4 regions of the Saezia sanguinis genome follow, and region 1 is predicted to be linked to each of the others. Evidence: predicted binding sites of a transcription regulator. Region 1 holds the regulator's gene; each other region holds the start of a gene.

Evidence for each region. The regulator LexA, encoded in region 1, represses DNA repair genes until DNA is damaged. The targets are predictions, from matches to a motif close to ACTGTATNNNNATACAGT.
Region 2: AACY98_RS08135 (VRR-NUC domain-containing protein) is a predicted target of LexA. The motif match lies at 2,662-2,679, and genes of this name have one in related genera.
Region 3: AACY98_RS04850 (PA0069 family radical SAM protein) is a predicted target of LexA. The motif match lies at 4,336-4,353, and genes of this name have one in related genera.
Region 4: AACY98_RS11665 (putative DNA modification/repair radical SAM protein) is a predicted target of LexA. The motif match lies at 5,855-5,872, and genes of this name have one in related genera.

Annotation. Positions count from the first base shown of each region.
Region 1 is NZ_CAWUGC010000012.1:112,356-119,992, reverse strand. It holds gene AACY98_RS07330 (acetolactate synthase 3 catalytic subunit) at 1-258, opposite strand, end outside; gene AACY98_RS07325 (GNAT family N-acetyltransferase) at 498-1,022, opposite strand; gene AACY98_RS07320 (hypothetical protein) at 1,135-1,593, opposite strand; gene AACY98_RS07315 (SH3 domain-containing protein) at 1,733-2,176, opposite strand; gene AACY98_RS07310 (asparaginase) at 2,570-3,505, opposite strand; gene lexA (transcriptional repressor LexA) at 3,570-4,229, shown strand; gene AACY98_RS07300 (hypothetical protein) at 4,413-4,754, shown strand; gene AACY98_RS07295 (D-2-hydroxyacid dehydrogenase family protein) at 5,059-6,075, shown strand; gene AACY98_RS07290 (C40 family peptidase) at 6,564-6,959, shown strand; gene AACY98_RS07285 (hypothetical protein) at 7,318-7,521, shown strand; gene lpdA (dihydrolipoyl dehydrogenase) at 7,617-7,637, opposite strand, start outside.
Region 2 is NZ_CAWUGC010000012.1:303,031-310,667, forward strand. It holds gene AACY98_RS08125 (amino acid adenylation domain-containing protein) at 1-959, shown strand, start outside; gene AACY98_RS08130 (YncE family protein) at 1,104-2,480, shown strand; gene AACY98_RS08135 (VRR-NUC domain-containing protein) at 2,686-4,338, shown strand; gene AACY98_RS08140 (ATP-dependent DNA helicase) at 4,331-6,622, shown strand; gene trhA (PAQR family membrane homeostasis protein TrhA) at 7,418-7,637, shown strand, end outside.
Region 3 is NZ_CAWUGC010000006.1:56,863-64,499, forward strand. It holds gene AACY98_RS04825 (DUF3488 and transglutaminase-like domain-containing protein) at 1-164, opposite strand, end outside; gene AACY98_RS04830 (DUF58 domain-containing protein) at 169-1,146, opposite strand; gene AACY98_RS04835 (AAA family ATPase) at 1,200-2,126, opposite strand; gene AACY98_RS04840 (histone deacetylase family protein) at 2,260-3,168, shown strand; gene AACY98_RS04845 (PACE efflux transporter) at 3,751-4,206, opposite strand; gene AACY98_RS04850 (PA0069 family radical SAM protein) at 4,373-5,575, shown strand; gene AACY98_RS04855 (GNAT family N-acetyltransferase) at 5,705-6,223, shown strand; gene AACY98_RS04860 (undecaprenyl-diphosphate phosphatase) at 6,370-7,239, shown strand; gene AACY98_RS04865 (TetR/AcrR family transcriptional regulator) at 7,416-7,637, shown strand, end outside.
Region 4 is NZ_CAWUGC010000016.1:192,723-200,359, forward strand. It holds gene AACY98_RS11635 (PhzF family phenazine biosynthesis protein) at 1-125, shown strand, start outside; gene AACY98_RS11640 (threonine dehydratase) at 169-1,140, shown strand; gene AACY98_RS11645 (magnesium transporter CorA family protein) at 1,324-2,385, shown strand; gene AACY98_RS11650 (murein transglycosylase A) at 2,620-3,786, shown strand; gene AACY98_RS11655 (MetQ/NlpA family ABC transporter substrate-binding protein) at 3,979-4,806, shown strand; gene AACY98_RS11660 (phosphatase PAP2 family protein) at 4,901-5,650, shown strand; gene AACY98_RS11665 (putative DNA modification/repair radical SAM protein) at 6,002-7,255, shown strand; gene AACY98_RS11670 (TIGR03915 family putative DNA repair protein) at 7,266-7,637, shown strand, end outside.

The sequences.
Region 1 (7,637 bases):
ATTACCGGTTGAGCGCGCATAGCCTTCTGCCGCATGTACGGCAGCCTGTTCATGGCGTACCAGCAAATGCTCAACTTTGTCCTGCTTGTAAAGCGCGTCGTAGATGTACAGCACAGCGCCGCCAGGATAACCCCAGACATGCTGGACACCCTCTTCCTGTAAACATCTGACAAGAATTTCAGAGCCATTGAGCTCTTCTGTATGAGAGGCCGCAGCCTCTTGATCCGCAGAACTGCTGTCTGCATGTGTATGAGTCATTTTTTTACCTTTCGGAATTTCTCTAACGAAAAACGATTGGTGCCCTTACCCTTATCCTTGTGAGACAGAATCAGGACTTCCGCACCTGAGGACAACAGCCAGCATGGTCAGCAGCCAATCCCAGAGCGTTTATGTTGTTTAACTGGATGATTATGACACCGAATCGAAAACTTCGCTTTGCATTTTATTTTATATGAAGCATCTGATCGGCAGAATAACAACAGCACTTTGCTCAAACATCAAACCGTATAACGCATGGCGCACCGCCTTTCAATCGGCACTCCATGTTCCTGCTCAGCCATCAGCACACCTTCCAGACGAGGCCCCCACTCACCTTTGGGCACCATCAAAAAACCCAAATGCTGATACCACGGCGCATTCCAGGGCACGTCTTGAAACGTTGTCAAAGTCACGGCCTTCAATTGCTGCTCACGCGCATAGGCCAGCACGGCATGAACCAGGCCGCACCCGACTCCCTGCCTCTGGTAATCCGCGTGCACCGAGAGCTCCCAGATATGCAGCGCATCATCAAACAGCTCGGCGCTGATAAAACCGATAATCGCCCCACCAGTCACATCAGTCAGTTCTGCCACCCAGGAGGTTCGCCTGAGAATGCTTTGCTGATGCGCCTGGACAGACATCACCGTGTCATCGGCAATCCATGCCAGTTCGGCAACAGTGCGAAACAACTGCCCGGCAGAGCGCTCAACTGCAGGCAGTTGATAGGCATCGTCAAGTTCGGCCAGACGGATTGAAAAAGACATTGTTATTCCAGTTGAAAAACATCACGCACATGGCAAAACGCAGCAGGTCCTTCAAGGCTGCCGCTCATTGTGTTCAGCACCCGCCCGGGCACCCGGGCGCCCGCACATGCCATCACTGCAGCGTTTCTATCACCGGCACGGATGGTATTTTTTTCATCGTGCCACTCCATGTATTGACCAAACGGTCCTCATCATACAAGGCGCCGTTGACATGGCAGGTACTGCCGCTTCTAACCACCAGCTCAAACCCGTTCAACATCGAGTCCTTGATTTTAAACTTCGAGTATATGCAGTCATGAACCACGTGGAAGGTCCCGACCTGTATTCCCAAAGACACGTTGTCAGACTCATATTCATAAACGTTTTCGGAAACCTTTTTAAACCGGTAATTGTTGTAAATCTTACCGTAAGGCCCGTTCACCCAGCTTTTATTGAGCAGCGTATCGCCATCCGCTTCAATCGCGGACTGCCCGGAGCCATATGTGACCCGTCCTTCACAGTTGGTGAAAGTAGCCACAACCTCCCAGACTGCTTCCTCTGACAATAAATGGCGCTTTTTCGTTCTTTTCATGTCCCATGAGTCCTCCTGTCCAGCTTGAGCATATCATTTCTGCTACTCAACAGCCATAAAAAAGAGCCTGTTATGGCTCTTTTTTGACCTAGAACAATCATTGCAACCTGCCTGTAAGGCTGGCTGGTCTGAGTTCCCCTTATTTCCACCCCCACACATAGTTGGCAGAAATCCAGCCGGTTGTACCGCCAATACGGACCTTGACCCAGCCGCCCTGCAAACCAAGCCTTTCCATCACCGTGCCATACTCCACTTTGTCAACGATACGTGCTGAGGTTGCAGGCGTGGCTCTGAGGTTGACAGTATCACCGGTCACAATCACATAAGGTGATTTGTTCACCGACTGTGCATAAATCCACGAAACATCTTTTTCAAAATCGCGAACCTGAATCCAGTTACCCTGCCGTTTTACCACCTCCAGCGGATAACCTTGAATCACTTTCCATTGAACCGGATGGTTGGAGCCCGGACCACTGCGCAGATTGGCCTCCTTGATAGACACACTGACCATCTCTGCACGCGCAACTCCCGCAAATAGGACAAAAACAAACCCTAATAAAATCCAAGCAATTCGACGGGACATGAATCCTCCATGTTAATACAACGCGTACCAGTCATGGTTACAGCGAATCAGACGACAAACACCTATAACCCAATAGGTTCTAAGCAACTCCGGAAAGTTCTGCCTATTTTATGCGAACCCTCCGAATGCAACCTCTTTCATGAAAAACCAGGCTAATAGTTGAATTTTCCGCTGGTGTATCATTTCTCGATACCCAACGGCACCCACACAAAACAAATTCTTTTCACATGATCACAATGCGCAAAAAAGCCGGTGTCTCATTTTTCTGCAACACATCTTAACAAAATTTCTCAAGGTACACCCCAAAAACCACCCTGATTTTCCACTTCACAATCAAGCCTTTTTCTGCTAGCGCTGCATCAGCAACCCCTACCCCCTATAACCCGGAGCATATCAATGCCGGCCCAGCAGCTCCAGTATCAACTGCACCCGCGCTTTGACCGGCGAGACATTGGCCGCCCTGGCAATTCCGTCCGGGTCATCGCCTAAAATCACACCGTCTCCAACGCGTGCGGCACGCACCACCAATACCCCCTGCTGCTGCGCCTTTTTCAAAGAAGGCAACAGCCCCTGGTGCACGGTGCCATTGCCTGTGGCGGCAACCACAATGCCCCGCACCCCCTGCTTTACCAAAGCATCCACAGCAGCCCCGGTCGCCCCGACACAACTTAAAACAACCTCAACCCAGGGCCATTGCCCCTCATCTTCGGACAGATCTTCAGGTTGCACCGCTCTGCGCGTAGCCTCTGGCCAGGCACGCCATTGACGGATCTGGCCCGCTTCAAGCGCCCCAAGTGCGCCTGCCTCGCCCGCAGTAAACGCATCCAGCCGGTAGGTATGGCTCTTGCGGATATCCTCGGCACCAAATATGCGTCCGTTCATCACACACATCACCCCATGGGCACCGTCAGTCCCGGCGAGCGTCATGGCATCCACCAGATTCACCGGCCCGTCCGCCCCCAAAGCCGTCGCTGGCCGCATCGCTGCCGTCAGAACCACTGGCTTATGCGCCTGCAGCACGTGGTGCAGAAAATACGCTGTCTCTTCCAGCGTATCGGTACCATGTGTGATCACAACGCCTTTCACATCAGGTTGCTTCAATGCCTGCTCAATGGTCAAAGCCAGCTGCCGCCATATGGCAAAACCCATATCCTTGCTGTCCACCTGCACCAACTGGCGGGCTTCCATTTTCAGGCCGGCCGGAACCGGAAGCCCGCTGAGCAACTCATCGACCCCGCGCTGTGCCGAGACGTAACGCACGGTTTCACCCTGATCCCCTGCCGTACCGGCAATGGATCCCCCTGTAGCCAAAACAAGAATTTTTTGCATTTTTTTAAAATCTGTATAAAAATACAGTTACTGGATAAATAAACAGATGAATTAAGGACTGGGTATGACAGCATCCACCAAACTTACCGCACGGCAACAGGAAATTCTGGACCTGATCCGCCAAGCCATTGCCACCACCGGCGCACCTCCGACACGGGTCGAGATTGCTGCCGCATTTGGCTTTAAATCACCCAATGCAGCAGAAGACCATTTGCAGGCACTGGCCCGCAAAGGCGTCATTGAACTGGTTGGCGGCACATCACGCGGCATCAGGCTCAAGTCAGTGGACTCCCCCTCCTCATCAGCACTAGACTCCTTACGCTCTGCTGCCAGCAAGCTGGCTTTACCATTGGTAGGCCGCGTCGCAGCCGGAAGCCCCATACTGGCACAAGAGCATATCGAACATACATTTTACGTGGAAGAAGACCTTTTCAGCCAAAAGCCTGATTACCTGCTGAAAGTACGCGGCATGAGTATGCGCGATATCGGCATCATGGAAGGTGATCTGCTGGCTGTCAAAAGAAGCACCCAGGCCCATGAGGGGCAAATCGTGGTTGCGCGTATTGATGGAGACGTCACCGTCAAACGTTTTCACCGCTCAGCCTCGCGCATAGAGCTGTTGCCGGAAAACCCCGATTTCAAGCCGATTATTGTCACCTCGGCCAACGACTTTGCCATTGAGGGGCTGGCCGTAGGCCTGATCCGCAACCAGCTCAGTCATTGAGGCATTCAAACAGAACTGGCGTCAAACAGTTTCCCTGGATCAATCCAGGACAGAACCGGCAGGTGGCAGGCGTGCTCTTTTCAGCAAGCACCCTGCGGGTTCTGAATTTCATCACCCGAGCAAAACGCATGCAAATGCTTTTTGTTCAAATCCTGCCACATTCGATTTTTCAGGAGATCGGACATGGCAAGCAATATCATCTATTTCAAAACCGCAATAACGGCTTTTAACCGCCCGTCTGAAAACAGCATATCCATAGGCTCTCATACAACAGCAGACGATCAACACGCCTCATATCAGATCCCGGCCTATAAACGGCGTACGCAATGGAGCGCCCGGCAGGCACTGGAGCTACGCGACAAACAGGCCATTCAGTTGCAGGCACCGGCCCCGGCTTTACCGTTAAAAGTGATCCAGACGCGTGTGCAGGACACTCGGCAAAACGGGCAGCAGCGTTTGATACTCAGCGGCCGCATGGCCGATGTATGCTCCATGCTCAACCGCATGCATGATACGGGCAACTGATTGAAGCTATCTGCCCCTTCAGCTTAAAACTTACCCTCCCCGATTGGCGCTATCAGGCTCTCTCCTTGCCTGATCAGCGCTTTTTTTCACTGGATATCCAGGGCATCGCGCTCATACTCCCATTAAAAAAACCTGCCTTTAAAACAGCGCCCTGCTTGACTATTCATTGGCTGCGCAAGGGAACAGCATATAATCGCCTGGATAGACCAGATATATTCTGGAGATACCTAAAAAACGCCAAAGTATGACAAATTACCCCTTTTTGTCATACAGGCTTTTGCATTTCAAGGCACAATTGGTAGACATGAATATTGTGATCCTGGATGATTATCAAGATACGATCCGTAAACTGGCATGCGCCAGCAGGCTCGAGCCATTCAGCGCCAAAGTCTACACCAACAATGTAAAAGGCATTTCACAACTGGTTTTTCGTCTCAAGGACGCCGATATTCTGGTACTGAACCATGGCCGGACTCAGATCACCCGGCAGATTCTGGAAAAACTCCCCAAACTCAAACTCATTATCCAGATCGGCCTGGTCGGGCCTCATCTTGATCTGGATGCCTGCACCAGCTCTGGTATTGCAGTGATAGAAGGCCATGAGTCCCCTACCGCCACAGCCGAATTCACCTGGGCATTGATCATGTCAGCCATGCGCCGTCTTTCACAATACGTTGGCATGCTCAAACATGGCGGATGGCAGCAATCGGGTTTAAAACGCGCCGCCATGCCGGCCAACTTTGCGCTGGGTTGCAGGTTAGCCGGCAAAACACTCGGCATCTGGGGCTATGGCCGTATCGGCTCTCTGGTTGCCCATTACGGCAAGTGCTTCAACATGCATGTGCTGGTCTGGGGGAGTGATGCCAGCCGCAAAAAAGCGGCTGATGCCGGGCATGATGTGGCGCAATCCCGCGAAGAACTGTTCAAAGAAAGCGACGTTCTCAGCCTGCACTTGCGGCTGGGAGAAAACAACCGGCGCATCGTCAAGCTGGATGATTTGTCGCTGATGAAAAACACCTCCCTGTTTGTCAACACAGCCAATGCAGAACTGGTGGATACAGACGCACTGGTATGCGCCCTGAACCGCGGTTGCCCGGGACTTGCCGCGGTGGATGTGTTTGATTCTGAGCCTATCCTGCAAGGTCATGCACTGTTGCGGCTGGAAAATACCATCTGTACGCCGCACATCGGTTCGGTTGACCAGGAAAGCTACGAAACCCATTTCTGCGCAGCGTTCGATCACATCGTTAATTTCACAGAAGGCAAGCCGCTACCCATTCTCAACCCGCAGGCGCTGCAGTTTCGCCAGATAAAGGGCTGACATGTCTGCCAACAAGTCCCAGCAGCTTCCATCTTCTTTTCACGGCTGGGTAACAGCAAGCTTAAACCCTGATCAAATATCGAAAATTGAATTTGTCAACTCAGATATGCATTTTGATGTATCATTTAGCCTACAAATCAAATAATAACGGAAAAACTCTATTGACAACAACATGTTACACCATTAACTTATAGTATATGATGAGATCCTCTTCCAAATTCATCGTTTTGCTGACCAGCACACTCTTCACTTGTTCACACGCCTGGGCAGATGAAGAAGGGGATCCGATCGGACGTTTACTGCAGGTTCAAGCCCTGCTCAACACCCCCGAACCTGCGCAACAGGAAGCACCAGTAGAGCAAATACAGGTGGCATCGTTATCTATTAGTCAAGACATTGACCATCTCACAGCAGAAAAAGAAATCAGCCATGTCAAAGCCGGTACGGCAAGCACAGACCCGCTGGCAACACTGATTCACACCGGCAACATTCTGACAACGGACAATACCCGCCAGATGATTGCAGACTCGGCTTTCAATTATCTGAACCTTCCCTACCGCTACGGTGGCAACAATGTGGCAACCGGCTTTGATTGCAGCGGTTTGGTACGGGCCCTTTATCTGCAGGTAGCAGGCAAGTCGCTGCCACGCCGCACATCGGAACAAGCAGCCGCCACCACAAAAATCAACCGCACACAGTTGCAGCCCGGAGACCTGGTATTCTTCAATACCAACCGCCGCACTTACAGCCATGTCGGCATCTATGTTGGTGACAACAAATTCATTCATGCGCCCCGTACCGGCTCACGCATACGTATTGAAGACATGACGGCAACCTACTGGAATACCCGCTTTACCGGAGCCCGCCGCGTTGAACTGCGTTAAAGCGGCTACCCTCTCACATTATTTTTCTTAAGTTCACCCGGCCTGCTAGACCGCTCATGCAGCGCAAGCGCATACGGCTTTTCTCTTGCCTGCTTTTCATGCCAGCAACCTGACAGAAACTGCCTGTACAGATGTGCTGCGGCCTGTTTTTTCTTGAAACCTCTCCCACATCAATATAAAAAGCCGGGCTCCATGCCATTCATGTCATAAAAACATGATTAAGAACAAAAATTCATGCCAAAAACATGTAAAAATTCATCTAAAGATGCATTCAGAATACGGTTTATCCTTTCTGAAAATACATGAATAAATGGAGCCTTTCAGTGCCCCCGCACTGAACATGGTTCAGGGAGATCTTATGCTCTATAAAGCAATCGCTGCTTTGTTAGGATTGTCAGGCTTGGCACTGATCGCTTTGAAATTACTCGGCTTGATCCCATGGCCCTGGCTATGGGTATTGCTCCCGGCGTGGATTGCCTTGTGCCTGCTCGCTTTATTGTTAAGCTATGTGGCTGTTTTACTGATTTTTTCCTGGATTACCGGCAGAAGCAATACACCCTAAGCAGCATAGCCCGCATACACGCCAAAACGTAAAAAGGAAGCAATTGCTTCCTTTTTACTTACATGGCTCAGAAGAACCCTTTAACACTATTAATGTTAACGCTTGCTGGGCGGCAT
Region 2 (7,637 bases), 190 kb from region 1:
CTGCGCAGTTGATGCTCAATATCCGTTCCCGCTGGGGGCATGCCATTGGCCTGGGGGCGTTGTTTGAGCATCCGACGGTGGCACAGTTGGCATCTTATCTTGATGAGTTGAATCAGCAGCAACGCAGCGCGGGGCAGGAAGGTTTTGGAGAGGTACTGTATCTGCACAAGGTGCCCAATGAGTCCAATGGGCAGGCACAACGCCGGGCACTGTTCTGCATTCATCCTGCGGGTGGCCTTGGCTGGTGTTATGGCACGCTGGCACGCCAGATCAACCCGGAAAGAAACGTCATTGGCCTGCAGTCTCCTGCATTGGATATGAAAAAAACATTTCCGGGCACACTGACCGAAATGGCCCGGCGCTATGTGGATACCATGATCAACCTGCAGCCGCAAGGGCCATACCATCTGCTGGGTTGGTCGGTGGGCGGCATCATTGCGCAGGCCATGGCCGCAGAGCTGCAAAGCCGGGGCTTGCCGGTGGGCGTGGTGGCGATGCTGGATGCCTACCCGAGTGATTGCTGGCGCAGTGAGGAGGAGATGCCTGAAGATGCAGCCCTGAAAGCATTGCTGCATATTGCCGGGCATGACCCCAGGCAGATGAGCGGTGTGCAGATGACGCGCGAATCTGTGGTTGGATTTCTGCGCCGCAGCGGGCATCCGTTGGGGTATTTGAGCGACGCGATGCTGGAAGGCATTATCCGCGTGGTTGATGGTAACAACCGGCTGGTGAGAGGACACCAGCACCGGCGTTACGACGGCACCGTGCTGCATTTTCGCGCGGCACTGGATCATCAGGGCAAAAACCTCTATCCCAAACACTGGGCACCTTATGTCGGCACGCTGGATGTACACGACGTGCCTGCGCTGCACGGGCATCTGGTTGCGCCTGAGAGCGTGGAGATTATTGCGCCGGTCTTGAATAAGGCCTTGTTGAAAATGGATGAATTGAAAGAATGAAAGCGTAAAAAAACCATTGCAGTTTAGCCGCCGCCATAACTGCCCAAAGCGACCATGGTCTGGTCGTTAACATGCCCGATTGTGTGCGATAGACGTACCGAGAACGGCAATTGATTTGTAGACACTCAAAGGAAGTTTATGGAAATGATGAATCAAGCAGGCTGGGTGCGTAAAGCCGCCGCTGCCTTCGTATTGCTGGGGGCAGCATCGTTGGCACAGGCAGACAATGCTTTCACCCAACCCGATGGCGCATTTACAGGCAATGTGCGTTTGAGCCAGCAACAGCCGGTTTATGCAGGAACTCAGGCTGCTGTTGCAGGCAGTAACTTCAAACCGGGGCAGCAGATTACGCTGGAGCGCGGCCGCACCGTTTTAAATGCACAGCCATATGTGGCAGATGCAGAGGGTAAATTCAGCGGGAATATTGCCATTCCGCAGAATGCCGTTGTGGGCATGCAGCCTGTTGTGGTGAAAGTGTCCGGCCCCGATGCAGCACTGGTATTCAACCTGAAGGTGTCACCGCAGGTTGCTCTCTCGGGGCAGAACCTGTTTGAAATTGAGAAGACACAACCGGCCAGCGGACTGTACCAGTCTGCTTACAGTGAAGCCAACAAGGCCTTGTTTGTCACTGCATCGGTGGGGCGTCCCCCGGTGCGCGATGCGCATATACTGCGCCTCAACCCGCAAACTTTGGCTGTAGAAGCTTCTGTTGTGCCTGATGAGGCGGATGAGCGCTCGGGACTTTATGCCGTTTATGGCGTTGCAGTGGACGATAAGCACGGCACCGTCTGGGTTACCAACACACGCCAGGGTACAGTCACTGTTTACAGCCAGAAAGACCTCTCGCTGATCAAACGCTTTGAAAACGGCTCTATTCCGGCTGGTCGTGACGTTGTCATTGATGCCGCAAATAACAAGGCTTATATTTCTTCGCCTGGCAGCGGCAATATTTATGTGGCCGATACCGATAAGCTGGAGCTGATTGGTGAAATTGCAGTTTCCTCCAAAGTGCCGCGAGGCTCGTTCAAGCCCATGAGCCTGTCGCTGGATGCTGCTGCACACAAGCTCTATACCGTGAGCATGGGCACTGCCGAAGCAGCCGTTATCAACACGACAACAGGCACTGTGGAGCAGGTGTATGCAATACCCGGCCTGGCTGGGGGTGCAGGTGTCAGCATCAATAGCAAGGACAACCTGCTTTTGGTGACCGGACAGAACAGCGATGGCGTGTTCATTGTCGATACCCAAACAGGCAATGTGTTGCACCAGGTTGCAACCGGCGCCGGTGCGCTGAATGTAGCTTACAACCCGCATGATGGCCTGGCTTACGTAGCCAACCGCGGTGCAGGCACTGTAACTGCTGTGGACAGCAAGGGACAGGTTGTTGCCAACCTGGATATTGGCCCGAATGTCAACCACATCAGCGTGGATAAACGAGGCAACCTTTATGTTGCCAACAAAGCGCAAGGGGAGAATAACCCGCGCAATGACCAACTGACCCGCCTTACGCCGGTGAAATAATGTTAGATAGATCATCAACCTGCCCAATGAGGGGTTGATGATGTTTCTTTGCATCACGGCAGTTGTATGATAAAAGCCGTGCCATGCCAAAAAGCATGGTGCGGTTTTGTTTGTGTGATGTCCGTGGTTTTGAAAATCTCTGCACCAAGCAAACGGGATATCGGGTTTAAGGTACACTATGGCTGTATATATAAACAGTATTTGAGTGTATATATTGCCTGCTGCAACCGTTGCCCCCTTTTATTATCTGCATAATTTCCAGCGTGTTCTGGCATGGCTGGAACAACGCTACAGCGACCTGTTGAATGCGCATGAACTGGCGTTTATTCGTCAATTTGAAAAGCTTCCCCAGTCTTCGCAGGCGCTGCTGGTGCGCATGGTCATGCGCAAAGGCTGTTATTTCCGGCTGAGCAAACTGCACTATGAAGAAATAGGCTCCACGCAAACAGCGGTTGCGCCTTTGCTGTCAGCAGGCTGGGTAACAGATACCCCGATGCTGGAAATAGAACAACTGTTTGTGCTGTTGAGCAAACAGGAGCTGCAGCAGTTTTTTCCTGAGCAAATTGGGCATGTACCGCGCAAGGCGGATATGCTGGCGATACTGAAAGCCGAGTTTACCCAGGCACGTGATCTGGCCGACTGGCTTCCCGGTTTTTCAGAGCCTGTCTATGCACTGCAATGCATGGATATCTGTGACCGCTTGCGCCTGATGTATTTTGGCAATCTGCATCAGGACTGGTCCGAATTTATATTGGCAGACCTGGGCATTTATCAGTATGAGCAGGTACCGTTTTCACCGGATTCTCGTGCATTTCAGCAGTGTGCAGAGGTAGATGCTTATTTGCATCTGCAGGCATGCAGAGAGCGGTTTGAAGCCGGCGATGCATTTGAGCAGGTGCTCGGTGAGGTGCCTGCACAACCTTACAGCAACCCGTGGTTGGAAGCGCGACGCGGTAAGCTGCTGTTTCAGATGGCGCACTCTTGCGAGTCTGAGCAGGACTTTTCTCAGGCGCTGCAGCTTTATCGCCAGTCCAGCCACCCGCAGGCACGCTACAGGGGTATTCGGGTGCTTGAACGCAGCCGAAATTTTGCTGAAGCCTGTACGCTGGCTGAGCAGGCCATGCAGCAGCCTATCAGCGAGACAGAGCAGCAAAGCCTGCAGCGGATGCTGCCGCGTTTGCAGCGCAGGCTGAATCTACCGGTTACTGCATCCCCCAAAAAAGCGCATGCGGCAGACCGGATAGATCTGACATTGCCGCAGCCCGAGCCGTATTATGGCGTTGAGCTTGCTGTCTGTGACGATCTTTCGCAGCACACGGACACGTATTATGTGGAAAATGGTCTGGTCAATTCATTATTTGGCCTGCTGTGCTGGGATGCTGTTTTTGCCGCTGTACCGGGCGCTTTTTTTCATCCGTTTCAAACCGGCCCGGCCGATTTGTTTGATGCAGACTTTTTGCCGCGGCGTTCGGCGCTGTTTGCCGGTTGTCTGGATCAATTGAAAACGGGCGCATATAAATCCTCTATCTGGCATGCGTTTGAACAGAAACAGGGGCTGCAGTCTCCTTTTGTTTATTGGGATCTGTTGAGCGAAAAGCTGTTGCAGCAGGCATTGAGCTGCTTGCCTGCGGATCATCTGCATGCATGGTTTTACCGCATGCTGCATGATATGAAAAATAACCGGGCCGGGTGGCCCGACCTGATTCAGTTCTGGCCGCAGGAGCAGCGCTACCGGATGGTTGAAGTCAAAGGGCCGGGGGACCACCTGCAGGATAATCAGTTGCGCTGGCTGTCTTTTTTTCAGCAGCATGGCATGCCTGCAGCGGTGTGTTATGTACGGTGGCAAGAGCATGACTGAAACTCCGCCACCGCTGCCACAGCCTTACCGCGTTGCGGTACGCGCCTTGTGCGAATTTACCGCTAAAACCGGGGATCTTGACCTGCGCTTTACACCGTCACCCACAGCGCAGGAGGGCATTGCCGGGCATGCGCTGGTCGCGTCGCGCCGCTCGGCAACATACCAGAAAGAAGTGCCGCTGTCAGGAAGCCACCGTAATCTGACCGTTCATGGTCGGGCTGACGGGTTTGATCCGCAACAGCAGCGCCTGGAGGAATTTAAAACATACCGTGGTGATCTGCAACGGCAACCATCGAATCACCGTGATTTGCATTGGGCGCAATTGAAAATATATGGCTGGCTGTTGTGCCAGCAGCTAAAGCTGGACAGTATCCAACTGGCCCTGGTTTATCTGGATATCGGCAGCCAGAAAGAAACGGTGTTTGAACAACACTGCCAGGCCGCAGAGTTGCAGTTGTTTTTTAAGCAACAGTGTGAGCAGTTCCTGAGCTGGGCGCAGCAGGAGATGGCACACCGGCATGCACGGGATAAAACTTTGCAGGCGCTGGTTTTTCCTTACCAGGGCTTTCGCACAGGGCAGCGGCAACTGGCCGAGGCTACTTACCGGGCGGCTTGTTCGGGGAGCTGTTTAATGCTTCAGGCACCTACTGGTATTGGGAAAACCATCGGCACCTTATTTCCTTTGCTGAAAGCCATACCGGGGCAGGCACTGGACCGAGTGTTTTTTCTGACAGCAAAAACGCCCGGACGGGCTTTAGCATTGGGCGCACTTCAAACGCTTGGGTCAGACGGGTTGCGGCACAACCTGCGCATTTTGGAAATGGTGGCACGGGATAAAGCATGTGAACACCCTGACAAAGCCTGCCATGGGGAATCCTGTCCGCTGGCGCAGGGGTTTTATGACCGTTTATCTGTTGCACGGGATGAGGCTGTCAAAAACGGCTGGATGGACCAAAATAGCATACGTACCGTGGCCCGAAATCATCAGATATGTCCGTACTACCTGAGTCAGGAACTGGCACGCTGGAGTGATGTGGTGGTTGCTGATTACAATTATTATTTTGATGTATCGGCCTTGTTGTTCAGTCTGGCGCAAAGCAGCCAATGGCAGGTTGCCATCCTGGTTGACGAAGCGCATAACCTGATAGAGCGTGGCCGGAAAATGTATTCGGCAACACTGGACCAGGCAGATTTTCAGAATGTACGCAAAACAGCGCCTGTAACGGTCAAAAGAAGCCTGGATCAATTGAACCGCACGTGGAACAAGCTGAGCCAGGCGCAGCCTGATGCTTATCAGGCTTATGATCAGTTGCCTGAGCCATTTTTGGCTGCCTTGCAAAAAACCGTATCGAAAATCGGCGATGATCTGGTCGAGCATCCGGAAGGCCTATCAGGAGATTTGCAGCGCTTTTATTTTGACGCACTGCATTTTATGCGCATGGCCGAAATGTATGGTGAGCATTCGCTGTTTGATATCAGCAAACAGTCGGTATACCGGGGAAGCCTGCGCAACCATGCCAGCCTGTGTCTGCGTAATATACAGCCTGGCGCTTTTCTGTCAGAGCGGTTTGCCGCAAGCCATTCCAGTATCCTTTTTTCGGCAACGTTGACGCCGCAAAAGTTTTACCAGGACCTGCTGGGGCTGCCTGACAAGGTGCGCTGGCTGGAAATTGATTCTCCTTTCGACGCCAGCCAACTGACCGTGCATCTGGTGGATCAAATATCCACCCGCTACCAGCACCGGGCGGCTTCACAACAGCCGATTGTGGACATACTGGCCCGGCAGTTCTACCAGCAGCCAGGTAACTATCTGATGTTTTGCAGCAGCTTTGATTATCTGCAGCAGATTGATACCTTGCTGCAACAATGCCACCCTGACATTCCGCGCTGGAGCCAGACCCGGCGTATGGATGAGGCTGAGCGGCAGACATTCATTGACCGCTTTGCAGCAGGCGGGCAGGGCATTGGTTTTGCCGTACTGGGTGGCGCGTTTGGAGAGGGCATTGATTTGCCGGGGCAGCGGCTGATTGGTGCGTTCATTGCCACACTGGGTTTACCGCAGTTAAATCCTGTGAATGAGCAGATAAAACGCCGGCTTGATGAACTGTTTGATCACAGGGGATATGACTATGCTTATCTGTACCCCGGTATTCAAAAGGTGATACAGGCCGCAGGGCGGGTCATCCGCACACCACAGGATCGTGGCGTTGTCTATCTGATTGACGACCGTTTTGCTTCAAACCAGGTTAAAAAACTTCTGCCTTCATGGTGGCACATCCCATAAAACCGGATAAAATAAAAAGATTGCTGCTTGTGACAGGCAGCAATGCAATTTGAATGCCGTGGTGACCTGTTTGGTCAGGTAGCATTGTGATGGGTGTTATGCCGCCTGTTTCAGCATGGCGACTTTTTCGCATTCCTGCGCACATTGTTCACATGCCCTCATGCAGTGCCGATAATAAGCATGGGTATTATGTTTTGCACACTCCTGAGCGCACTGCTGGCAGGCTTTAATGCACATTTCGCATAATCTTTGGGCATGTGTGCTTTGATGCAGCATCAGGGAAACGGCAGTTTTGCACATGTCTGCGCATTGGCGTTCGAGCTGGATGCTGGCAGCCATTTCTTTGGCATCTTTACTTTGCAGGCTGGTTGTTAAGCAGGCTTCGCAGGCGATAAAGCATTCAATGCATGATTTGATGCAATCTTTGTATGGGTTCATCATTTTCAGAGGCTCCTTTGGCGCATCAGATAATTGGATGTGTTAACACGCACTGGTACTTACTTTGTGCAATTTGAATTTATGCTATAAATTAATACATCTGAGGCACAGCGTAAATGCGGGAATTCTCTTACATGTTTCTACCTATATGAGCATTCATAGTTGAGTCTGACGGCAGAAGGTATTGAATTAAGGGTTTACCCGTTCAATAACCCTTCTGTCGGAATGTATAAGGGGCTTCATTTTTTGCAACTTTATGGGTTGGGCACAGTCTAAAATTTTTTATTGTCATTTTTTTGATGATAAAACGGTGCTGATGTTTACGGACCAGAATATGCTTTTGTACTGGGGGCCAGCATGTATCGCGGTGAACGTTTTAATGCGTACAGTCATTTAATCGGGGCTATTTTGTCACTGGCAGGCATGGTCTGGCTGATCGTCTATTCCAGCCTGCATAACGACGCCTGGAAAATTGTCAGTGCGGCCATTTATGGCACCACCATGGTGCTGGTGTATACCACATCCACGATTTACCACAGCGTACGCGGGCGGGCCAAAGCCATATTCCAACGGTTGG
Region 3 (7,637 bases), on a different contig from region 1:
AGGGTCAGGCAGGTGAGTACAGAGGCCCAGATCGGCAGGTAAAAAAAGTGCGGCAGCAAAATAAACAACAAGGTGCCCAGAATGAACAGCGTATCACGCTGCTCGCGTGGCATTTTGGCGGCACTGATGGCTTTGAATGAAAATGAAGAGGGTGTCTTTGCCATGGTCCTACCCCTCATTAGGCATGTTGGGCTGTGTTTGCGGGCGCTGGTAAAGTGCCAGTTCGCGCAAACAGCGCAATTGATGCGCTTCCCCGGTTGCCGGTGGAATGCGCAGGTTGCCCAGTTGCAGCCCATAAGCGATGCCCAGCCCATGCGCCTGCAGTACCCATGTGGTCAGGCGGGAAAGCTGTGCTTCCAGCATGCTCAGCCGGGTGGACTGCAGACTCAGCCACAATTCATTGCTTTCAAAAGAGGCGGTTTGCCGGCTGACCAGTTCGCCGCTGGCCAGCACTTTCTTCCACACAATGCGCTTGAGCGGATCACCTGGCTGATAGGGCCGGGTGCCATCGTATTCGTCGCCTACCCATTTTTGGGCGGTATTTTGTCCGGGAGACTGTTCATGCAACTGGTTGGTTGGCAATACGGGCGCTTTGATTTCAGCAGCCGGGTATACAAGACCAGCGGCGGCAGGCTGCCATACACTCCAGGTGCGGAAAACACCCATTGGAAAACGGGTCAGGATAACAAGCTGGGGAACGCCCAGCCAGCCCCGCTCATTTGCCATGACAGAAAGTGTGATGGTCGCTGTTTCGTTGGCAGGAATGTCGGTCCATGTCCATTCGTTTTTTTCATAGCGCAGTCCATAAACATCTATGGCCAGCCCGATACCGTAGTGCGCCCGTTTGTCCGGGTTGTCGATGACGACTGTGAACTGCAGATTCTGCCCGGCAAAGGTCGGGGTGATGCCGCGCATGCCCAAAGACAGGTTGCGCAGGGTGCGGTAAGCCGTAAATACGCTGGCCGCCGCTGCGCCGGTAATTAAAAAAGTCAGTGCATACCCCAGGTTCAACTGAAAGTTGATGCTGGTGACCAGCAGCAGCAATAAAGTGGCCAGCAGCATGAAACCTGCGCGGGTTGGCAGCACATAAATGTTACGCAGGCGCAGATGATGGCTGGGTGTTGCTTGGCGTGGTCTATGCGGCATAATGAACGTGTTGCATGAATTCCCAGTTAGCAAAGAGAGAAGGGCAAGGCGCCTTACCTGATCGGAATAGACTGCATCATGGCCTGTATCTGCTCTATGGAGCCGCGTGAGGCACCGGCAATCGGCAGCAGGCGATGCGAGGCACAGCAGGGGAAAATATTCTGCACGTCTTCGGGCACTACATAACTGCGTCCTGCCAGCATGGCTTTGGTTCTGGCTGCCCGCAATATGGCCAGCACCGCGCGCGGGCTTAATCCTTGCACGAACCATTGCCCGGAACGGGTGGCTTCGGTCAGATCCAGCAGGTATTCCAGCAAAGGAGGCGCTACCTCAACCTTATCAATGAACCGCTGCACTATCAGCAATTCTTCTGTGTTTAATGCGGCAGGCAACTGGTGGATCAGTTTACGGCGGTCTGTTCCTGTCAACAGGTCAATTTCGGCCGCGCGGCTGGGGTAACCCAGAGAGATTTTCATCAGAAAGCGGTCTAACTGGGACTCTGGCAGCGGATAGGTGCCAACCTGTTCTTGCGGGTTCTGGGTGGCAATCACAAAGAACGGACTGGGCAGTGGCCGTGTCTGTCCTTCAATACTGACCTGCCGCTCTTCCATCGCTTCCAACAGGGCGCTTTGTGTTTTGGGGCTGGCCCGGTTGATTTCATCAGCCAGCAACACCTGTGAAAAGACCGGACCGGGGTGGAACACGAAGGATTCATTGGTGCGGTCGTAAATGGAAACGCCGGTCAGGTCAGAAGGCATCAGATCCGAAGTAAACTGAACGCGCGAAAAATGCAGCCCGAAACTGTGCGCCAAGGCCTGTGCCAGGGTTGTTTTACCCACACCCGGCACATCTTCAATCAACAAATGTCCGCCGGCAAGCAGGCACACAACACTATTGGCAACTTGCTGTTGTTTTCCGATAATAATGGTATTGAGTTGTTGTAACAGCGTTTTTAATTTATTGGGAATGTCTGTGCTCATGATATATTTGTGATAAAGCAATTCGCTTAGTATAAAAAAGTATTATTATTAATATAATAAATAATGCGCATTTAAAAGAAAATTAAATATGACAACAGGATATTTCTCCCACCCTGATTGTTGGAGACACGAGATGGGATCGGGACATCCAGAATGCCCGGAGCGTCTGGATGCCATTGAAGACAGACTGATCGCCAGCGGACTGGCGGACTTTCTGGAGCGCCGCAGTGCCGATCTGGCAAGCGATAATGCTTTGATGATGGCGCATTCTGCTGCTTATCTTGCATGGTTAAAAAGTGAACATGAGCTATTGCTCGAAGAGTACGCTGCAGGCGGGCCGAGTTACCGGTATGTTGACCCGGATACCACCATTAACCAGTATACCTTACAAGCCATCAGGCGTTCAGCCGGCATGTCGATAGCTGCGACCGAGGCGGTCTTTTCCGGGGAACTGAACAATGCGTTTTGTGCGGTGCGTCCGCCAGGACACCATGCCGAGCGTGCCCGGGCGCATGGTTTTTGTTTTGTCTGCAATGTGGCTCTGGCGGCTCTTTTTGCATTGGATGTGCTGGGGCTGCAGCGTGTAGCAGTGGTGGATTTTGACGTGCACCATGGCAATGGAACCGAGGATATTCTGGCTGGTGATGAGCGGGCACTTATGGTCAGTTTCTTTCAGCATCCTTTTTTCCCGCATATGGGTGTGCCGCCCAAAGCCGATAACATGATCAATATACCGGTAGAGCACTACACCAAAGGGGAGGCTATCCGTGATATTGTGCAGGAAAAGTGGCTGCCGGCGCTGGATCGGTTTGAACCCCAGATGATCTTTATTTCAGCCGGCTTTGACGCCCACCGCGAAGATGACATGGGGCAAATCGGTTTGGTGGAAAATGATTACGCCTGGATAACAAGCCAGTTGATGCAGGTGGCCGACAGACATGCCGGGGGCAAGATTGTTTCCTGCCTAGAGGGCGGTTACGACCTTTCCGCGCTGGGGCGCAGTGTGGAAGCACATATCCGTACGCTGGCAGGGCTGGACTGAAGCAAGTTATGGCCCAAGCATCATGCGAGCTTATTGATTAGTCGGTATGCACCACAAACGGACGTTGTTGTCAGTTCCCTGTTCCATTTTATCCAATGTCCGCAATTGCACGATAGGCGTTTTGTTCAAATGCCTGCATACTGTAGCGCTTAATTGATTCCCGGGTATAGCGCCCATCTGGGATACCTGCCAGTTCCCAGTTATTCATATTCAGGCCAATTTCCTGAATGACAGCAATAGCCTGGTCCGCGCTTAATCTGGGGGTTGTGTCTTCCCGGTCCAGTTTCTGATTAAGGCGATACCTGATGAGCGTCGTATTTGTGCTGTTGAATCTGCTCAGGCGCCAGACAGCGGTTACCCGGTCTGGAAAAGCGGCCTGCAGGCTGCTGATGTCGATGGGGGTGGGTGCAGATGTGGATCTGTGATAAGGAATAAAAGCATTGCTCAAAGAACTGCAGAGTAAAAGGAAACCAAACAGGATTAAGAGTTTTTTGTGCATATGTTCCCCTTATCACTCATTTTTCTCATTAGCCACTATGTATAAACCACCGCTTGTTTGACTGTTTTTGCCGGGCCGGGCAGCTATAGCGATGTAACAGGCTGGGCAGAACGGGGGAGCCCTACAACCCGGTCAAATCCCCAGTTGAAAATAAACGTATAAACCATAAAGAAAATCATCAGTCCGATTTCGGCTATGAACGCCGCTGTCAGTGATATGTGAAACCACCAGGCCATCAATGGTACCAGTGTGGCAACCAGCCCCAGCTCAAAGCCAATGGCATGTGCAATGCGTCGCTGCACACTGCGGCCCTTGACAGTTTGCCGTGCCTCCCAGTATTCAAACAGGGTGTTGTAGATGTAATTCCAGGTGATCGCAACCACTGAGGTGGATGCGGCATAGGCTGCTGAGCTGAAAACAGTTTCATCAGTCAGAATCAGCGCACCAATGGTGATTGCTGCAATGGCAAAGGCCTCATAGATGCTTACCTGCAAAGCACGGCGCAACCAGGGGTTCAGGGTAGATATTTTCAACGTCACAGAGAGAGATTTTTAAACGACTTTGCACTATAAATCAAATCGTTTACCAGAGGGCGCAGCATGCCATTGAGCTGCTGTGATCAGCATACCGGTCCGTTGCGATGATTCAGATGGGATTAAACATGGTATACTGTATAAATATACAGTATTTTAATTGACTGAAACCATGGCCCATTCTTCGGGATACAAGCAGGACAAATCCAAGCCTGCAACGCAAAATGCCTGCGGCGATGATAGCCTGGCTGTTCCCCTGCACCCTGTGTACCAGTTCAAAGGGCGCGGGGCGAACCTGCATATTGCGCATCGTTTCAGCAAAGATGAGCGAGAGGTGTACGACGACGGCTGGCAGGATGCTGAGCAGGAAGATGAACAGCTTGCGCCGCCTGTCACGACAGTTCGTTACGAGCAGTCCAAAAGCGCTATTTTTTATAACGACTCACCTGACATACCTTTTGACCGCTCCATCAACCCCTATCGCGGTTGTGAGCATGGCTGCATTTACTGTTATGCCAGGCCATACCATGCGTATCTGGATCTTTCGCCGGGGCTTGATTTTGAGACACAGATCATTGCCAGGAGCAATATTGCCGAGCTTTTCCGCAAGGAGCTGGCACGCCCCAAATATGCGGAGAATGTCCAACCGATCGCGCTTGGGTCAATGACGGACTGTTACCAGCCGATAGAAAGAAAGCTCAAGCTCACAAGGCAGATCATTGAGGTTCTGCACGAAACGCAGCATCCCTTTTTTCTGATTACCAGAGGCAGTGCGGTTGAGCGGGATCTGGATCTGATTGCACCGATGGCAAAGGCCAAATTGGCAGAAGTGTGCGTGACCATCACCACACTGGACAGGCATCTGGCGCGTATTCTGGAGCCACGTGCACCGACACCGCAAAGACGTTTGCAAACCGTGGCTGCTCTGGCACAGGCGAGGGTGCCGGTCAGTGTCAGCATTGCGCCGCAGATTCCATTTTTAAACGACGATATGGAACAAGTCATTCAGGCTGCTGCACAGGCAGGGGCGACCAGCGCTTTTTACACCATCCTGCGGCTGTCGTGGGAGTTGAAACCTTTATTTGAAAGCTGGTTGCAGCAGCATTATCCTGAACGTGCGCAGCGCATCATGGCCCGTATCCGCGATTTGCGGGGTGGAAAAACCAACGACAGCCGATTTGGCGTGAGGATGCATGCTGAAGGTATCTGGGCTGATCTGATCCGGCAGCGTTTTTACAAGGCATTGCGGCAACATGGCATGAACCTGACCAGTGCCGGGCTGGATACCACCCGTTTCCACCCCCCTGTATGGGTACGGAAAACCGCACAAATACCTTCCCGGCATGATGTGTTCCAGCCCGATCTGTTTGAGTAAGCATATTTTATGCTGTGATCTGAAAGCTGCTTATTTCCGGCACAGGTGGGCGGGGTTCAAAAGAGGTGTGCCTCATCAAGAAAGGCCGATTGATAAAATGCCGGTATGGAAGCTATTCATATCAGGAACATGCAAGCGTCAGACCTGGAGGGGATTCTGACGATACAGGCACAATGCTATCAGGAGATAGTGCCTGAGTCCAAAGTGTCGATACAGGCCAAGCTGGAGGCAAGCCCTCAAACCTGTTTCGTGGCTGATGACCCCGCGCGCGGCGTTGCCGGCTATATGCTTTCCATTCCCTGGCAGCGCCAGCAGCCGCCTGAACTCGATGCACCGGCCTGCAAATTGCCAGCGCAGCCAGACTGCCTTTACCTGCATGATCTGGCAGTATCTCCCGCATATCGGGGCAGTGGTGTGGGCAAGCACCTGTTCAACGCCTTTCAAAAGGCGCTGGCGACAACCCATTTGCCATATGCCTGCCTGGTGGCAATTCAAAATTCAGCATCTTACTGGCAAAAATACGGATTTGTCCCGGTGCAAATGAGTCCGGGGCTGCATGCCAGCGTTGCAACTTATGGCGGGCAGGCCCAATACATGGAATGGTATGCTGCACAGGGCGCTGATCATCTGCATTCGCTGGCTGTCTAGTTCTGGAATTTGTCTCGTGTAGGATTTGTTGCATCTGGTCGTGCAGATGGAAGGTACGCACATTCCAATGACAGAAAAATGACACATGATCTGCTTGCAGGGTTGCTTGGGCAGTGCTTTTGCAGCACGGTATTGTGCGTGGCAGAATGGGCGCTCAAACCGCAAAGCACAAGCAGGGAGTGGCAGTGATCAGTTGGTGGGAAGCACTTATTTTAGGACTGGTACAGGGGCTGACCGAATTTTTGCCGATCTCATCCAGTGCGCATTTGCGAATTCTCGGTACTTTTCTGCCTTCTGCCACAGACCCGGGAGCCGCGTTTACCGCCATTACGCAAATAGGCACCGAGCTGGCGGTTCTGGTGTATTTTCGCCATGACATCTGGCGCTTGTTGATGGCTTGGTGTGCGTCGCTTGCGGGCAGGCGTTCATTTCAGGATTCCGATGTGCGCGTGTCTTGGCTGGTCATCATCGGCTCTATTCCTATCTGCGTACTGGGCCTGCTGTTCAGGCATGCCATTGAAACCTACCTGCGTAACCTTTACATCACGGCAACCATGCTGATTGTGTTTGCCATTTTGCTGGGTATTGCTGACCGCATTGGCAGTAAAAAACGCCCGCTGAAGGAACTGGGCTGGACGCAGGGCATTCTGTACGGCTTGGCACAGGCGCTGGCACTGATGCCCGGGGTATCGCGCTCAGGCGGCACCATCACGGCGGGGCTGTTGATGGGGTTTACGCGTGAGGCGGCAGCGCGTTATTCATTCCTGCTGGCTATTCCAGCGGTACTGGCTTCCGGTTTTTACCAGTTGTATGCCAGTTGGGGCGAGGCAGGGCCGGTGAGTGGCAGCGCGACCGCGCTGGCAACGGTGGTTGCGTTTGTAGTTGGGTATGGTGTGATTGTCGCTTTTATCCGGCTGGTTTCGCATTACAGCTATATGCCGTTTGTCTGGTACCGGCTGGCACTGGGGGCGCTGGTATTTGTGCTGCTGGCCTGCGGCGTGATTGCTCCGCTTTAAAGCGAATGTATATGACCTGCGTCATACGCTTGTTCTGCCCTGACAGGGCAGAAAATATGTTTTAAATCTTTTTGCCGGTTGAACTTGTTGATTGACAATTTTCAGTATTTTTATAAAATAATGACCAATCGGTCAGTCATTATTTTATTTGTATGGCAAAACGTGAACAACAAAAGATGCAAACAAGAGCCAGCCTGCTAAATGCGGCCGCTGCCTGTTTTGCAGAAAAAGGCTATTCAGGTTGCTCTGTTTCCGATATTGCGGCCCATGCGGGTGTCAGCAAGGGAAACCTGTATGTGCATTTTGAAAGCAAGGAAGAACTGTTCAAAACCATGATTCAGGATGAACATGGGCAAGGTGCAGATAAAGCCAGGCAGGCTTCTCAATCATCTTCATCG
Region 4 (7,637 bases), on a different contig from region 1:
ACCTGGCAGCACAAGGCACAGTACTGGGGAGGACTGGCCGCATCTATATCCAGCAGGATGACGCTGGCCAGGTCTGGGTCGGAGGACATACCACGACCTGTTCTGAAGGAAACTTGCAGCTCTAGCCGACTTGCCGTTGCATATAACCATCCAAAGAAACATCCGTATATGAGCCATTCGCCTATTCTGACATCCGATCAGCTTGCCCATGCCGGTCAGGTCGTTTATGCCCATTTGCCAGCGTCCCCTCAATATGCCTGGCCGTTACTGAAAAAACGGGTTGGCGCCACCGTCTGGGTCAAACACGAAAACCACCTGCCTGTAGGTGCCTTCAAGATTCGCGGCGGGCTGGTTTATGCCAACCGCCTGCTGCAAGCCGGCACCAAGCCTGCGGGCTTATTGTGTGCCACACGGGGCAACCATGGGCAGTCCGTCGCACTGGCTGCAAGCCTGTGCAATCTGCCGGTAACCATTGTGGTACCGCATGGCAACTCGGCAGAAAAAAACGCGGCAATGCAGGCCTTAGGCGCCGAGCTGGTGGAACATGGCGACGACTTCCAACAGGCCAAAGAATACGCGACAGCGCTCCAGCACCAGCAGTCTTTGCATTTTGTTCCTTCATTTCACCCTGATCTGATTGCAGGCGTTGCCACCGCATGGCTGGAATTTTTTAAAGCCGTACAACCAGATGTGCTTTTTGTCCCCATCGGACAAGGGTCGGGCTTCTGCGCTGCAGCGGCTGTTCGTAACCTGCTCAATCTGAAAACACGTTTGATTGGTGTGGTTTCGGCACATGCCTCCGCCTATCAGCAATCATTCATTGAAAAGCGCGCCGTTGTCGTTCCGGCAACAACACAACTTGCCGACGGCCTGGCATGCAGCACGCCTGATCCACAGGCGCTTGAACTGATCTGGCAGGAAGCAGAAGATGTTGTTGCTGTCACCGACCAGGAAGTTGCCAACGCCATGCGTATTCTGTTTACCGACACACATAACGTAGCTGAAGGCGCAGGTGCTGCCGCACTGGCCGCAGCCATCCAGCAAAAAGACCGCTGGCAAAACAAAACCGTTGGCGTCTCCTTATCCGGTGGCAATGTAGATGCAGCATTGTTCACGCAGGTTCTGTCGCGGGCATTTTGAGCGTAAAGCAAATCGCCTTGTCATGGTTTTGGCACAGGCCACACTGCAAAAAATCTGGCTGCTGCTTCTGTTTCCTGCACATTCCATGTATATTAGAGGCTGATCGTTTTTGATGGCAGCATGCCATTTTTGTGCTTCTGGTCAGCACCAGACAAAAGGCTTTAGATATTCAGGGCGTTCTCTATGCGTATCATTGGTATTGAAAACACAGCACGTGAGTATACTCAGGCACCCCAGGCACTCAGTGGCAGCGAATTTTTATGGCTGTCCTGCGCCCGGAGTGAATTTGAAGAATGTCTACCTGATATTCAGGAGATTCTGACGAATCTGGATGGCCGTCCGTTACTCGATTTTCACATCCAAGATCTGCTGAGCACACAACAGCCGTCGCATTATGACTTTACCTCCTATTACGATGTCATCGTATTCCGGCGCCTGACCGCTTATAACATGGATGACAGTGAAAACGAAAACCCGGATGCGTGCGAGTTGAGCTTTGCGCGGTATATCAGCACGGCACCGGTCGGCTTTATCATCTTCGACCGCATCTTATTGACCGTGCATGACGACATTGAACACCGCAACCAGTTTGCCGCCAAGTTACTTAACGACAACACCGCATCTACCGGGCGGCTGCGGCGTACAGGCCTGCATTTACCCATCAGCCCGGATGAACTCATGCTGCGGCTGGTAGACTTTTTGATTGACGGTTATGTGGATCTGCGGCGGCACCTGTCACACCAGCTTGACCGCTGGCAAAACGCACTGCTCAGTACCGAACAGCCCCAAACCAACTGGCAGGCGTTGTTCGAATCCCGCAATGCGCTGCACCAGATGGAAGATTTGTGCGAAGACCAGAGCGTTGCCATCAAAGCCTGGCTGGAATCCATTGAAGATGAAGGGGATGACAGCAACACCGAACTGCTGGAAGTACGCGCGCGCGACGTCATTGAGCACATTGAGCGCTCACGCTCCCATGTACACCGGCTGGAATCCTCTTTAGAAGGCGCGATTCAACTGCATTTTTCTGCCACGGCCAACCGTACCAACCATGTGATGCGTACACTCACCGTACTGACCGCCATTTTCCTGCCGCTGAATCTGCTGACCGGTTTGTTTGGCATGAACTTTGCCGATATGTTCTTAACCAAATACTCATGGGGCTTCTGGCTGGTGCTGGTGGTCATGCTGGTGAACACTGCGGTGCTGGTGCATTACTTCTCCCGCAAAAATTACCTGGGGTAACCACCAGAACATGTTTTTGCAGTTGTGCCTACTTTGTCAGTATCGCCAGCCCTGCCTCTGATATGCGGTATAGTTCTACCCACATCCCTTGTTTGACGATGACCTGGCGTTAGTTGCAACATGTTTCTTTTTCAAATGACCTCTGCCTTTTCCGCGCGCATTCACCCTAAGCGGCAGCCTGTACAGCCTATATCTCATTCATCATCACACCCCCCATCCTGGCAACGCCGGCTCATGTACACCATATGCGCCGCAGCAGCACTGTTGCTGCAGGCCTGTATGGGGCCAACCGGGACGTATGACGATACAGACCCTTATGCCCACTATCCTGCGGCGGACGGGCCGGATATTCCTTTGCGCTTACCGTCTGACTACAACAGGGTTTCACCCACCGCCCGCACGATTTACATGCCGGGCAGCCGCTGGGTTCCTGTGCGCTGGGCTGATTTACCAGGCTGGAACCATGACCGTGTCGGTGAGGCATGGCAGGCGTGGGTCTGGAGCTGCAGCCAGACTTCTGCGACCTGGGCCCAGGCCTGCGGACAGATCATTCATCTGGCCAACGCCAGCGAAAATACCAAACGCCAGTGGATGTATGACCACCTCCAGCCCTACCGCATTGAAGCGCTGAACGGCAACACCAAAGGCATTCTGACCGCGTACTATGAGCCTATTTTCCGGGCCCGCCGTCAGCCACAGGGCGACTTTACCGTACCGCTTTACTCTCCTCCGCCCGACCTGCACCCCACCAACCCTTACTGGAGCCGAAAAGACATCGAATCCAACCCGCGCGCGCAACGCGCCGTCCAGGGGTACGAATTTGCCTATCTGGCAGACCCGCTGGATGCGCTGATTCTGCACATTCAGGGCTCCGGGCAACTGGTACTGACAGAGCCTGACGGCACCACCCACCGCGTACGCGCTGCTTACGCGGCCAGCAACAACCACCGCTATGGCAGTGTGGGCAGATACCTGCTCGATCGCAACCTGATTACCGATGCCACCTGGCCCGGCATCAAAGCCTGGCTGGACGAACACCCCGAACGGCTGCAGGAAGTCCTGTGGTCCAACCCGCGTTACATCTTTTTCAATGAAGTCCCGCTGGACGACCCTACCCTGGGGCCGGTTGGCGCCCAGGGCGTCCCGCTGACATCCGGGCGCTCCATTGCCGTAGATAAACGCGCCATTCCTTACGGCACACCGGTATGGATCGCAACCGAAGACCCTTCCGGGCAGACCCAGCCTTTACAGCGACTGGTACTGGCGCAGGACACCGGCTCGGCCATTGTCGGCGCGGTTCGGGCCGACTACTTCTGGGGCCAAGGGCATGAAGCCGGTGAACAGGCAGGCCGCACCAAACAGACACTTTTCATGTGGGCCTTTTTGCCCAAACCCGAATAAACCATATCGCTGCGCATAACATTTTTAGTTATAAACTCATGAAAACATGTTCTAGCCGCACAATCAGATTTCGCGCTAATATATTCACTTTAAATGACCTGCCGGCCTGCATACAGAACGCTTCAGAAAAACTGCATTCCGGGCCGCTGAACATCTACCATCACTTTGTAGCCTTTTAAAGGAGATTTTTGAATGAATACATTACACCAGCGGCGCTCCTTTTGGCGCGTGCTTTCCGGTGGCGTTGCCGCCGTTGCACTTTCGCTCACAGCATTTGCCACCCAGGCACAAACAACCACCACACTGAAGGTCGGCGCCACGGCGGTACCACATGCTGAACTGCTTGAATTTGTGAAACCTACGCTCAAAGCGCAGGGTATTGATTTGCAGATCATGGAGTTTTCCGACTATGTGCTGCCTAACCGTGCGCTTGCAGACAAGCAGCTTGATGCCAACTTCTTTCAGCACAAACCTTATCTGGACACGTTCAACAATGAACATCGCACCACGCTGGTCGTAGTGCCCAACGGCAATGTGCACATTGAGCCCTTTGGTGCTTATTCCAGAAAAATCACCCGCATTGAAGACCTGAAAGATGGCGCTACAGTGGCTTTGCCCAATGATCCATCCAACGGTGCCAGGGCATTGCTGCTGTTGCATGCCGCCAAGATCATCCAGTTGAAAGACCCGACCAACCTGCTGGCCACATCCAAAGATGTGATTGATAACCCGAAAAACCTGCGTTTTGTCGAACTGGACGCAGCCCAGTTGCCGCGTGTATTGCCTGAAATGGATCTGGCGCTGATCAACACCAACTATGCGCTGCAAGCCGGGCTGAATCCATTGAAAGACGCCTTGCTGATTGAAAGCCAGGATTCACCTTACGTCAATGTGGTGGTATCCCGCTCAGACAATGCCAACGCCCCGGCCATTGCCAAGCTGATGGAAGCCCTGCACAGCGAGCAGACCAAACAATATATTCTGGAACACTACAAAGGTGCGATCATTCCGGCATTCTGAGTGCATAAATAGAAGGCTCTATTTATAATCCGCCTAAGGCATGACAGTCTGTCATGCCTTTTGTTTTATTAAGAGATCTCATTTTTGCAGGCGCATGAAGTTAAATACAGGAAACTCAATAACCACATTGACGCTGCTCACCATCGGAACGCTTGTGCTTTTGCTGGTGCCCGGCATCGCTGTTGCGCTGCACTGGCAGTGGCTTCCTCCCGTTGAGATTCCGGCTTATCTGTTTCCGCTGTACCTTGTCACAGAAACCGGGACCGTGCCTTATGCATTTGTGACCTGTATTGTTCTGGGCATCATCCCCCTGTTTTATTACCCGCAGCTACCCGCACGCAAAAAACTGCTGCTGGTCGTCATTATGGCCGCAACGCTCGGGGTCGGACAGATTGTCAAATCCACACTCAAAAACGTGGCCCAGGCACCCCGCCCCTATATCGTCTGGCTGGAAAAAAGCAACCACATCAATGCCAGCGATTTTTACCAGCTCACGCGTGAAGAACGCAAAGAATTTCTGACACGGCAGGACTTTTCACAATTCACCGTTCCATCATGGCAGCAGGCCCATTGGGCCAAGGAAACCGGATTTTCATTTCCATCCGGGCATAGCATTTTTGTGGCGCAGTGGATGCTGATGTTGTGGCTGTTGTTATGGCGGAAAAAAGCCTACATCATGATGACATTGATCATGTGCTGGGCCTGTGCCATTGAAGCCAGCCGCCTGCTGCTTGGAATGCACTGGCCGCAGGATGTCATGCTTTCGTGTCTGCTGGCATTTATTTTGATTTACATTGCCCGCATTTGCTGGAACAAATGGGTTTTTCACGCTCCTGTTCCTTAGGGTCAGGACTCATTAAATAGAGAGATTGCGTTTGCTGGAATGGGGGTAGGACAAGGCGCGAAGCGAAGACAATGGTAAGACCCTTGCCAAGCTGGGCAACGCCCTATTTAATGTGCCCTGTCCCTAAAAGCATTCAGCAAGCCAGACACAAGCTCACCTCCGGTGAGCTTTTTTATATTCATTGCTGTTTTTCAAGCACTTGATGCTGTATAAATATACAGTATAATGGAGTATATTTTATCCGTTGACCACTGTGCCGGGTTGCCTGGGTTTGTTGGCCTGCATCACTTCTTTGCTTTCCTTGTGCAGTTGTTAAACGAGTGGAGCGGCTCATTGGCCCCAAGTGATACCATGAAAGATACGCTTGTTAAAAAGCTCGAAATTCTGGCCGAATCAGCCAAATACGATGTTTCCTGCGCGTCCAGTGGCGTTACACGCAAGCATCGGCAAGGGCAAATTGGCAGTGCTTCAGGCTGGGGCATTTGTCACAGTTTTACTGAAGATGGCCGCTGCCTTTCACTGCTGAAAATCCTGCTGACCAATATCTGCATTTATGACTGCGCCTATTGCATCAACCGCAAAAGCAACGATGTGGCACGTGCGGCATTCACCGTGAAAGAACTGGTGGAGCTGACCATTGCGTTTTACCGCAGAAACTACATTGAAGGCCTTTTTTTAAGTTCCGGCATCATTAAAAATGCCGACCACACCATGGAGCGCATGGTTCGCGTGGTAAAAGAACTGCGCTTGGTTGAGCGCTTCAATGGCTACATTCACATGAAAAGCATTCCAGGCGCCAGCCAGGAGCTGATCAATGAAGCAGGCCTGTACGCCGACCGCCTGAGCGTTAACATTGAAATTCCGTCTGAACGCAACCTGAAGCTGCTGGCACCGGAAAAAGACCACCAAAGCGTCTACCGCCCCATGCATTACATTCAGCGCGGCATTGAAGAAAACCGTGAAGCCAGACAAAAATACCGCTCTGCCCCACGGTTCGTTCCGGCCGGGCAAAGCACCCAGATGATTGTCGGCGCCTCGGGGGAAACAGACCGGGACATCCTGCTGCTTTCCTCAGCGCTATACCATCGCGCCAGCATGAAGCGCGTTTACTACTCTGGCTTCATTCCTGTCAACGCTTATGACAAACGCCTGCCAGTGGTAACGCAAGCCCCTTTGCTGCGCGAAAACCGCCTTTATCAGGCCGACTGGCTGATGCGGTTTTACCAGTTTGATGCGGCTGAAATTGTCGATGGCGATTCTGCCCAGCTTGATCTGGACATTGACCCCAAGCTGGCCTGGGCACTCCGGCATCCGGAAATATTCCCCATCGATATCAACCGGGCAGATTATGCGCAGATTTTACGAATTCCCGGCATTGGCGTGAGATCGGCCAAAATCATTATCAACGCCAGACGGCATGGCACACTCACACTGGAAACGCTGCGCAAAATAGGAGTCGTTACCAAACGTGCCCGATACTTCATTCGCTGCCCCGGCTCTGCTGCATCATCCCGGCTTGATATCAATCCGTTGCAAATCAGACGGCAGTTAACCGAAACAAAATCCGTCCGTCCGATTGCTCAGCAACTGGACCTGGTTTTTTAGGCGTACCGCCATGCAGGTATTTTTATTTGATGAAACCTTTGACGGCTTGCTGACCTGCGTTTTTGAGGCATATCGGCAAAAGTGTTTTCCCGAAAAACTGCTGCCTTACAACGCTGTGCTGCCCCTGTTTACAAGCCACGCCACCAACATTCAAACAGACACACACAAGGCAACACGTGTATGGCATGTGTTGCACAACAAGCTTTCTGACCAGGCCTGCTACCAGTTACTGTGCGCGTGGTTTTCGGAAGATGCAGACTGTGCCAGCCTGGTGTTCAGAGTCATCCAAAAAGTCGTTGACAATGACATGTCTATTGAAGGCAACCTGAGCGATGAAGATATTCTGGCATTGTGGCAACTGGCAAAAAGAGTCAGTAAAGAG